Regions from separate parts of the Clostridium sp. DL1XJH146 genome, predicted to be linked through region 2. Evidence: riboswitches for the same ligand, from Rfam matches in the RefSeq annotation. Region 2 holds a riboswitch; each other region holds the start of a gene.
What was found. Region 2 has a riboswitch for molybdenum cofactor ahead of ACVHXK_RS08660 (aldehyde ferredoxin oxidoreductase N-terminal domain-containing protein). Riboswitches for the same ligand answer to the same signal wherever they lie in the genome.
Positions count from the first base shown of each region.

Region 1: linked by a shared signal. The riboswitch ahead of ACVHXK_RS12705 (4Fe-4S dicluster domain-containing protein) and the one ahead of ACVHXK_RS08660 (aldehyde ferredoxin oxidoreductase N-terminal domain-containing protein) in region 2 are both predicted to bind molybdenum cofactor.
Region 3: linked by a shared signal. The riboswitch ahead of ACVHXK_RS02120 (FMN-binding protein) and the one ahead of ACVHXK_RS08660 (aldehyde ferredoxin oxidoreductase N-terminal domain-containing protein) in region 2 are both predicted to bind molybdenum cofactor.

Region 1 is NZ_JBTVVN010000026.1:38,739-41,981, reverse strand. It holds gene ACVHXK_RS12710 (aldehyde ferredoxin oxidoreductase family protein) at 1-1,358, opposite strand, end outside; gene ACVHXK_RS12705 (4Fe-4S dicluster domain-containing protein) at 1,358-1,870, opposite strand; molybdenum cofactor riboswitch at 1,906-2,016, opposite strand; gene ACVHXK_RS12700 (HesA/MoeB/ThiF family protein) at 2,348-3,037, opposite strand; gene ACVHXK_RS12695 (MoaD/ThiS family protein) at 3,041-3,243, opposite strand, start outside.
Region 2 is NZ_JBTVVN010000014.1:27,210-30,452, reverse strand. It holds gene ACVHXK_RS08680 (prolipoprotein diacylglyceryl transferase family protein) at 1-4, shown strand, start outside; gene ACVHXK_RS08675 (hypothetical protein) at 224-523, shown strand; gene ACVHXK_RS08670 (hypothetical protein) at 610-846, opposite strand; gene ACVHXK_RS08665 (hypothetical protein) at 1,097-1,360, shown strand; molybdenum cofactor riboswitch at 1,542-1,659, shown strand; gene ACVHXK_RS08660 (aldehyde ferredoxin oxidoreductase N-terminal domain-containing protein) at 1,706-1,945, shown strand; gene ACVHXK_RS08655 (aldehyde ferredoxin oxidoreductase C-terminal domain-containing protein) at 1,957-2,367, shown strand; gene ACVHXK_RS08650 (FIST N-terminal domain-containing protein) at 2,346-2,684, shown strand; partial or broken gene ACVHXK_RS08645 (hypothetical protein) at 2,850-2,963, shown strand; gene ACVHXK_RS08640 (methyl-accepting chemotaxis protein) at 3,184-3,243, opposite strand, start outside.
Region 3 is NZ_JBTVVN010000002.1:124,720-127,962, reverse strand. It holds gene ACVHXK_RS02130 (mandelate racemase/muconate lactonizing enzyme family protein) at 1-300, shown strand, start outside; gene kduD (2-dehydro-3-deoxy-D-gluconate 5-dehydrogenase KduD) at 404-1,165, shown strand; molybdenum cofactor riboswitch at 1,471-1,588, shown strand; gene ACVHXK_RS02120 (FMN-binding protein) at 1,636-2,127, shown strand; gene ACVHXK_RS02115 (molybdopterin-dependent oxidoreductase) at 2,124-3,243, shown strand, end outside.

The sequences.
Region 1 (3,243 bases), on a different contig from region 2:
CCACGCACGTGACAGGCCCCTCTATTAGAAGTAGCATATTCAAGACCAATACCTTGAATTCTTCTACCATCATATGCAGGCATTTCTTGTTTTTTAACAGACATTGATAATTCAGGATGTCCATATTTTTCTGCTAATCTATAGGAACCTAGTGCAATTTCATCCCCAAAGCCTTCTCTTAATGCTGTCATTTTTGCCACTTCTACAATTACATCTGGATTTCCAAATTTCAAGTCCAGTTCAATTTTCTCTCTAGAAATCAATCCCATATCAACTAATTCCATAGCACAAGCTATTGTTGAACCTAATGTGATAGGGTCCATACCATATTCATTACATATAAAATTGGCAACGCATATTGCATCAATTTCTTTTATTCCACAGTCTGCCCCTAGTGACCAACCAGCTTCATATTCTGGTCCTTCTCCCATTATTCCTTTATATTTACCTGAAGGTATTTTAGTAATTCTTCCACATCCTATTGAACAAGCAAAGCAACCTTTTGGTTTAACTTGAAGTTTTTCGTTCATCGCTTCTCCGCCTGTCTCATCTGCAAATTCAAAAATTCCTCCATCTCTCCAGTTCCTAGTTGGAAGTGCACCTGATTCATTTAAAATATTAACAAGTATTTGTGTTCCATAAGTTCTAAGTCCTTGTCCTGTTACAGGGTTTTCTTTTAATTTTTGTCTAGCATCCTCGAATTTTTCCATAAATTCTTTAGGATTTGCAACATTAATTGATTTAGAGCCCTTAACTACAACAGCTTTTAAATTTTTAGAACCCATTACGGCACCTAAACCCGATCTTCCTGCCGCTCTATGCTTATCATTCATTACTGTTGCATATAATACCAATTTCTCTCCCGCTGGTCCTATACATGCAACCTTTGCATTACTATCTGTTTCCTTTAGTAACTCATCCGTTGTATCATACACTGTTTTACCCCATAAATGCTCTGCACCCCTAAGTTCAATAATGTTATCCTTTACATAAAGGTACATAGGTTTTTCAGCTATTCCCTCAAAAATAATTCCATCATATCCTGCAAATTTTAATTCAGGTCCAAAGTATCCGCCTGAATTTGAAGCACCTATTGTTCCTGTCAGTGGAGCCTTTGCAATTACTTCGTATCTGCCTGCTGAGGAAGCTAATGTTCCTGTAAGTGGTCCTGTTAAAAAGATTAGTTTATTATCATGTCCTAAAGCATCTACTTTTGGGTCTACTTCATTTACCATTATTTTCGTTCCAAGTCCTCTAGCTCCAAGATATAATTTTGCATCTTCCATGTTTAGCGGTTCTGTTTTTATTTCACCATTATCCAAATTTACACGAATTAATTTTCCACACCATCCAAACATTATTTATCCCCCTCCTCAAATAATTCTTTAAACTTATCAGCTACAAGTTTCTTTTTGTCTAACTCTGAAGGAGTTGGTTCTTTAAATTCTAACGCATTTGCCGGACATAATTTAACGCAATAAGGATCTCCGCCACACAAGTCGCATTTGACTACTTTCTTAAGCTCAAAATTATAACTCATGTTTCCAAAAGGACACGCATTTATACATAGTTTACAACCTATGCATTTCTTTTCATCAATGAGCACTACCCCATCTTCATTTTTGTAAATTGCTCCTGATGTACATACTTTCATACATGCAGGGTCTTCACATTGCAAACACGTAATAGGTACTGATATAGCTGCTTTTTCATACTGATATACAGTTATTGCAGCATTTTGAGGATTAAACGATTGTGTTTTTGAAAATGAACATGCCATCTCACATGTTCTGCAGCTAATACATTTTTCGGGTGAAATCATTAATACTTTAGCCATTTTCAACTGGTCACCATACTTATAGAGTTTCACCTTGGATACTCTATTGATGCCAGCTTCCACCTCCTTTTTTTATTCGAACTGCTCCTTTGCGCAATGGCAGGCATAAAAATTACTTCTTATACCCTATCGTCTCTAAGGCCAATTTTGGTCAATGGAGATCGGAGTCATTTCAATTAGCTAAAGTTTTATAAATATGTATTTAAAATATGTGATTAATATATATTATTATTGAAAATAATTAGATATGATTAGTAAATTGATTTATTTATTTATTCAGTTTTTTTAACTTTTATTATAGGTATATTATATCATCATTTGATAATATTTACTATTATTGATAAAAATTAAACTATTTATAATTTTTAGTATAATAATAACTCTTCTGAGCCAATTTTCTTAGAAAAGAGAAATAAATCTTGATAATATAATAAAAAACCACAATATATTTTCCTAATATTAAGAAAATTTATTGTGGTTTTTAAATATGTTATAGTATTCACAACCTATTTATAAATCTATTATGTCAAATTCTTGCTCAAGCAAATCTACAAATAGAATTCTTTTACTAAGCAATTTGCCTCTTTTTAAAAGTAATTTTAAGGCTTCACTTACTTGAATTGATGCAATTTGTGCAGGAGTAAATGATGGATTACCTAAATCTACTTTTTCTTTGTTTCCTTGCTTATTTTTTTCACCATTGTATAAAAAATTTAATGTTCTATCTCCTGGAAGAATAGTTGTAACTTGTCCATACCAACCTGATATAGCTCCATGTACCATAGGTATTTCTAGCTTTTCACAAAGTTCTTGTAATAATAATCTTGCATCAATGGAATCCAGTGCATCTACAATAACATCATGTCCCTTTAGAATTTCCTCTCCATTTTCAACATTAAACATTTTATCAATTGGCATCAGTTTTATAGATGAATTCACAGTTTTCATTCTCTCTTCTGCTTTTTTAGCTTTATTCATTCCTAATGCTTTTTCATCTGATAACAATTGTCTATTTAAATTTGTTTCATCAAATGTGTCTCCATCAACAACTGTAATATGGCCTATGCCAAGCCTTCCTAGCATCTCTATTATATATCCACCTAGTCCACCGCATCCTATTACACATACCTTAAAATCCTTTAACTTATTATTTTCTTCTTCACTTAGCATACTCATATTCTTTTCATATCTTTTCTGCATTTTCTATCCTCCTCCTACTGGTGGAAATAGAGCTACCACATCTCCATCTGTAAGTTCTCTATCAAGTTCTCCATCAAACCCATTTATTAAAAGTATTGCTACTTCTTCTACATCAATTTCTAATTTTAATACAATATCTCTTACAGTTGTTCCTTCTTCCAATTCCATTTTCTGCTTTTTCTCTCTTCCCTGTCTAAAAGTTGCAA
Region 2 (3,243 bases):
ATAGTATTCGCTTTTGAAGCTACACCGTATTGATAGGTTTAAATTAATGTTGTTTTTTACTGTAAATAATTTATAATAATTTTATTAAGGGTTACGATAAAAGCCCAAAATAAAATAATAAAATAGGTAATGAGAAGTTTGATATTTCATTGCTTTGTAAGAATACATTTTAAAAATATAAATGTATTTGATTATTTTGAAGGTAATTTATAAAGGAGGTATTATGAAAAAGAAAATATTTTTGTTAAGTTTAATTTTTATATTAGTTACGCTTACCTTAACAGGATGTGTTCCAGGAGATGGTAGATGTACTTCTGATAACCCAGCAGGTTTCATTTGGGGGATTTGGCATGGTTGGGTTGCCCCAATTTCTGTTGTTTTAGGATTTTTCAGTAGAGATATAAGAATTTATGAAGTTGCTAATACAGGTTGGTGGTATGATTTTGGTTTTTACATTGCAATTATAAGTGGTTTTGGGAGTGTATCTTTAGCTCGTAAGCATAAATCAAAGAAAGATGACTAGTTTATACTTACTACAAATTGTTATTATATGATAATTGATAATTTTATTATAAATATTAATAGACAACAAAAAAATATCTAAAAAAGCTATTTTTTTTGTTGTTTAGAGTCTTTGATTTTTCTGTATTTATCTCTAATTTTAGAAAATATAAATTCAAATGTTACTAGCGTTGTCACCGATATTAGCAAATATATAAGATAGTTTAATGATAAAAAATCATTATATACAATATCAAAATAATTGGTTATTTTATCTGCAACGTAAAATGCAAGTCCAAATCCAATAAAAGTAGTTATTAGTTTAGAAATTTTAAATTGTTTCATAATATACTAAGTCCCCCAGAAATTTAATGAATAATTAGATGTTAATATAAACAAACATTTTATAAGTACAATTTTAATGCAAAAACATACTTTAGTATAACATATAGAGTAAATCATATCAAATATAACAATGTTTGTATACTGCAGATTAGATAGTGGATAATAATATTTTAAAAAGGATATATATGTTATAATATCCATAATTATGAGCCTGAAAATTTAAAATATTTATAATAATAGAATATATAGGATGAAAATTGACATTAATAATCTTGGTGTTTATAAAAATGTAATTGAAAAATTAAACAGTTGTAAAATAGATATAATACAAGAAAATATGAATGAGGCAAAGAGGTTAGAAGAACAAAATGAACGAATTATAAAGGAAAAAGCAGAACTAAAAAAAGCTGAATCTAATCCTAGTTATATTGAAATACAAATGCAAATAGAAGAATATAGTAAAGTTGTTAGAGATAAGCATAAAAATCATACTAACAAAATAGAAATAGTATGAATACAAATCTTCATTTGGGCCATTTTGATCTGTTAGTATTTCTTTAAGATTATCTTTTTCTTGTTATTTTGTTACAATAGGTGAAACACACAATCCACTATATGGAACTTGAAAATTGACATGGCTATAGTAAAAGATTACATTAATGTTAAGCACTAAAATAATTTCTATATAATTATATTAAAGTAAGAATGTCCGAGCCGTATTACCTAAAATATATTTATGGTAACCGTGCCATTGAGTATGAATGGAAATTATTATGCCTCCCGTATTTGGCAAGGACACAATTATATTATTAATATCAAATATAAAGGAGGTAAGTTTATGTAAGGTTATTGGAAAAAGCTGCTAAGAATAAACCTTACAGATAATACATTTACGATAGATTCAATTGATGAAAAATACCTTAAATTATTGCTGGGCGGAGCAGCTCTGGGAGCTAAAATTATCCTAGACGAGGTTAAGCCAAAAGTAGATCCACTTTCACCAGAGAATAAGATAATATTTGCTTTAGGATTTATGCAGGCATTAAATTTTCCGGGTAATGCAAAGATGTATCAAATGAATGGGTCAAAGATGCCGTAGAAACTGGGAGCATTATCAAAAAAAAATTAGGGGATAAGAGAATTAATACTTCAAATATAGGTCCTGTAGGTTGTCATAGGCATATCCATATAACATTACCTGATGGTACAGTTCTAGATGGTAATGGTCCTGAGTATGAAACTCTTGGAATGATTGGGTCTGGACTATTAATAGATGATTTAATGGCTATTGCACTAATTAATGATAAAGCTAATCGTGTTGGTGTGGATACTATTTCTTTAGGTTCATTTATAGGTTTTATAATTAAATGTTATGAGGCTGGATTTCTAAGTGAAGAAGAAATTGGAATTGTTTCTAAATGGAGCGATAATGATACACTTCAGTATCTAATTGACAAATTAATTAAGTTAGAAGGAATAGGAAGCTCTTTAGAAAAAGTATTAGAGGCGCAGTTGAAATAATTAATACCTCCTTTATTGGTATAATTATACCAAAAGGTTTTGTTGGTGGTGATACTTTTGTTGGAATTATGGCTATGGCAGATGATGATATGGTTGTTGGAGTAGCAGGACAAGCAAAAGGAGAAAAAGCTCGTTTAACTGGTGAGGAAATTGCAAAAAAAGCACTATCAGCAGGAAAAACTACTTCTCCAGATTATTTTCATATTGTTGCACCCCCAGGAGAAGAAGAATACTATCTTAAAGGAATTACTGATGTAATTGATTGTATACCATTCTTTGGAGGAAGTGCTGACGATAATTCAATTTCTGGAGAATAGAAGATATTTACATATAAGGGGGAGCTTTTGCAGATGGTGAGCCAGCTCTTAAGAAATATGCGAAATGGAGTGGCAAGAAAGTAGATAAACTGCATAGAATCTGCGGAAAGTGTTTTAGAAGAAACATAAGAAAAATTAGGTGTACCTGCAGGTGCTTTTCATCTTGTACACTGTGGTGGACGTCGTGCTGGAATAGGTGATAGAATTGATGAGGTTGCAAAACAAATTAAAAATGCAGCAGGTGATGTACCTTTCATAGCTGAATTTACTTTTGGTTAATATGGTTATGAAGATGATGGAATAAACACATGTGGTGGATTGATGCTTTCATTTACAGGTTTTTCAAAATAGTTAAATTTTTAGACAAATTTCACATATAAAAAAACTCCTTCTTGTATACTATATCATGTAAAGTATTTATAGGAAGGAGTTTTTTTATTCATTTTATACAAAAATTTTTATGAGTTTTTTTATACAATTACTTCTTCTTGCTTAGTAATTAATACTTACCAAATTCTGAATCATTTAAATTAATTTTTTTGGAAACTGTTTTATTTGC
Region 3 (3,243 bases), on a different contig from region 2:
GGATTTATACAACCAGATGCATCCAATATAGGTGGAATAACAGGTTGGATGAAAGTAGCCAATATGGCTGAAGGATTTAATATTCCAGTATGCACACATGGGATGCAAGAATTACATGTTAGTTTACTATCAGCAATAACAAATGATAGTTACTTAGAAGTTCACAGTTTTCCAATTGATAAGTATACTACAAGACCTTTAGTACTTGAAAATGGTAGAGCAATATCACCTGATATACCAGGAACAGGAGTAGTATTTGACTGGGAAAAATTAAAATCACATAAAATTGAATTAAACTAGTTGCAATATGAGAGTTATTATAATTTTATTTAGAGTATTATGATATTTAATATATATATACTAAAAATTTAAGGAATTAATTAAAAATTAGGAGGATTTAAAAATGATATTAGATCAATTTAATCTTGAAGGAAAAGTTGCAATTGTAACAGGAGCTAGTACAGGTTTAGGACAAGGAATGACTTTAGGTTTAGTACAAGCAGGAGCAACTGTTGTTGGAGTTGACTATGTAGACATGCCTGACACAGAAGCAAAAGTTAAAGAATTAGGTGGAAAATTCTTAGGAATTAAAGCAAACCTTATGAGCATAGAGCCAATAGCAGGAATTATTGAAAAAACTGTTGAAACTTTTGGTAAACTTGACATATTAGTAAATAACGCTGGTATAATCAGAAGAGAAGATGCTTTAAAATTTAGTGAAAAAGACTGGGATGATGTTATGAACATAAACATTAAAACAGTATTCTTCTTCAGTCAAGCTGCTGCTAATCAATTTGTTAAACAAGGAACTCCAGGAAATATAATCAGTGTTGCATCAATGCTTTCATTCCAAGGTGGAATAAGAGTACCTTCTTATACTGCAAGTAAGAGTGGAGTTATGGGAGTAACTAGATTAATGGCTAACGAATGGGCTAAATATGGTATAAATGTTAATGCTATAGCACCAGGATATATGGCTACAAACAACACTGCTCCATTAAGAGCTGATGCAGAGAGAAGTGCAGCAATCTTAGAAAGAATTCCTGCAGGAAGATGGGGAGAGATTACTGATTTACAAGGCGCTGTTGTATTCTTAGCATCAGATGCTTCTAGATATATTCAAGGATATACTATAGCTGTTGATGGTGGATGGTTAGCAAGATAGTTTCTATTTAAAATTAAGATTATAAATAATGATGTTTTTATAATTAAAAAATTAGTAGGGTGGTGAAATTCACCACTCTATTTTTAACTTTTTGATTTGTAATATTTTAAATGATAATGGGAAATAGTTTCTGTTGTATGGAAAAACTATTATTGTTGATTTTAGTGAAAATCAGGGTTATAATAATTGTATAAGTTTACAATTACCTAAAATTACAATTTCAAAGTAATTTTACTTAAAGGCATAATTTAAAATAGAATAATTCAAAGGAATGATGCCTATTTAAGATTTTAAAATTTAATAAGAATGTTAGCAATCTCTGAGTTATTTAGTCTAAAGATGAGTCTATGATTAAATAACCGATGGGTATTTAGAGAAATTTAAGTGCCTCCCGTTTAGGAAAAGAGAAGGTTTATTTTACGCTCTTTCCTATAAAATATAAGGAAAGATTTTTTTTTTAGGGGGAAAAAATGAAAAGTAAACTAATACCAGTTTTATTGTGTATATTTGTGTTTGCATTATGTGCTATTACTGGATGTAGTCAAGATGAGTATTTAGAAAAATTAAATAGTAGTGGTTATGAAAAATTGACTAGGTTAAAAGAATATGAAACAGATGAAATAGTTAGGGTGTATGAAAATGAAGAAGGAAATATTGTACAAGTAGTTAGGGCTTTAGGCTATGAAGACGACATAGAAATGTTGTTTGAAATCGATGGCAAAGATGTAAGGAATGTTGTCATATTAGAAGAAAATGAAACAGAAGATTATGGTGGTTATGTTAGGGAGGAATGGTTCTTAAAAAGATTCTACCTTCCTATTGAAAATGAAATTGAACTCGTAATAATGGCAAAAAAAGAAGAAAATCAAGTTGTAGCCATTACGGGTGCAACTATAACTTCTGATGCCGTTGTGTACGGTTTGAATTTATGTATAGAAAATTACAGGGGGATTAAAAAATGAAAAAACTTAAAATGAGAGTAGTTGCAATGTTGGTAGTAGCTTTATCAATATTTATGCTAACAGGATGTGGTAGTACTAGTAACAACGCTTCAAATGGTGATGCAAGTGGAAGTTATACTTATGAAGGAAGTTTGAAACTAACAGGATTAGATGAAGATTTTGAAGTAGCTTATAATGATATATACGCTATGGAAACTGTAACTGAGCATATGAAAAACTTAACTTCAGCTGGCGAAACACAAGAGACTGATGTTACAGGAGTAAAATTAGATGATATTTTAGCTTCAAAAGAGATAAGTCAAAAGGATTTTAGTACAATAAGATTAATAGCAGGCGATGGATATTCTATAGATGTTCCAATGGATATTATATCAGAAAAAGATATCGTTTTAGCTTTTGAATTTGATGGAGAAGGACTAGATGAAAAAACACAACCAATAAGAGCGGCAATTAATGATGTGCGTACAATGTATTGGACGTCTAATTTAGTTGAAATCAATTTTGTAAAAGGTGATGGAGCTTCTGTAGAAAATTCTGAAGGTCCTAGTAAAATAGTTTTCTTAGAAACTGCTACAAAAGGTTTAACTGAGGAAGATTATACTTATTATGATAGTGATGATAAAGCAATAAAAGTTGATGATTTATTTAAGGAATACATTCCAGACGCTACTTCAGATGTGAATTTTGTGGCAGCAGATGGATTTGAGAAGAGTGAAAAAATTGATGTATTATTGCAAGGTTATATCAAGACTACAGGTGAAAATGTACCATTATTCTTATCTCCAGACCTTCCAAAGGGTATGCAAGTTAAAGATATACTTGTTTTAACTTGTGATGATACAAGTTTTGTTTCAGCAGCAAAATCACTTGAAAAGTTTACTGCAAGAGATGCAAGAAAGAAAACAGGAGTTGCTTTAGATGAATTAGTTGAAGCTGCTGGTTTGAATGGAGGTTCTTATACAATTACAGCATCTGATGGATATAGCACAGAGGTTACTAGCGAAGATTTACTTAAAGGAATAATTTATGAAGAAGAAGGACAATATTCAGTAAAGTTTACAGAAGATATGCCAAAATCAACTAATATTAAAGATGTACTTAGTATAGAAATAGCTA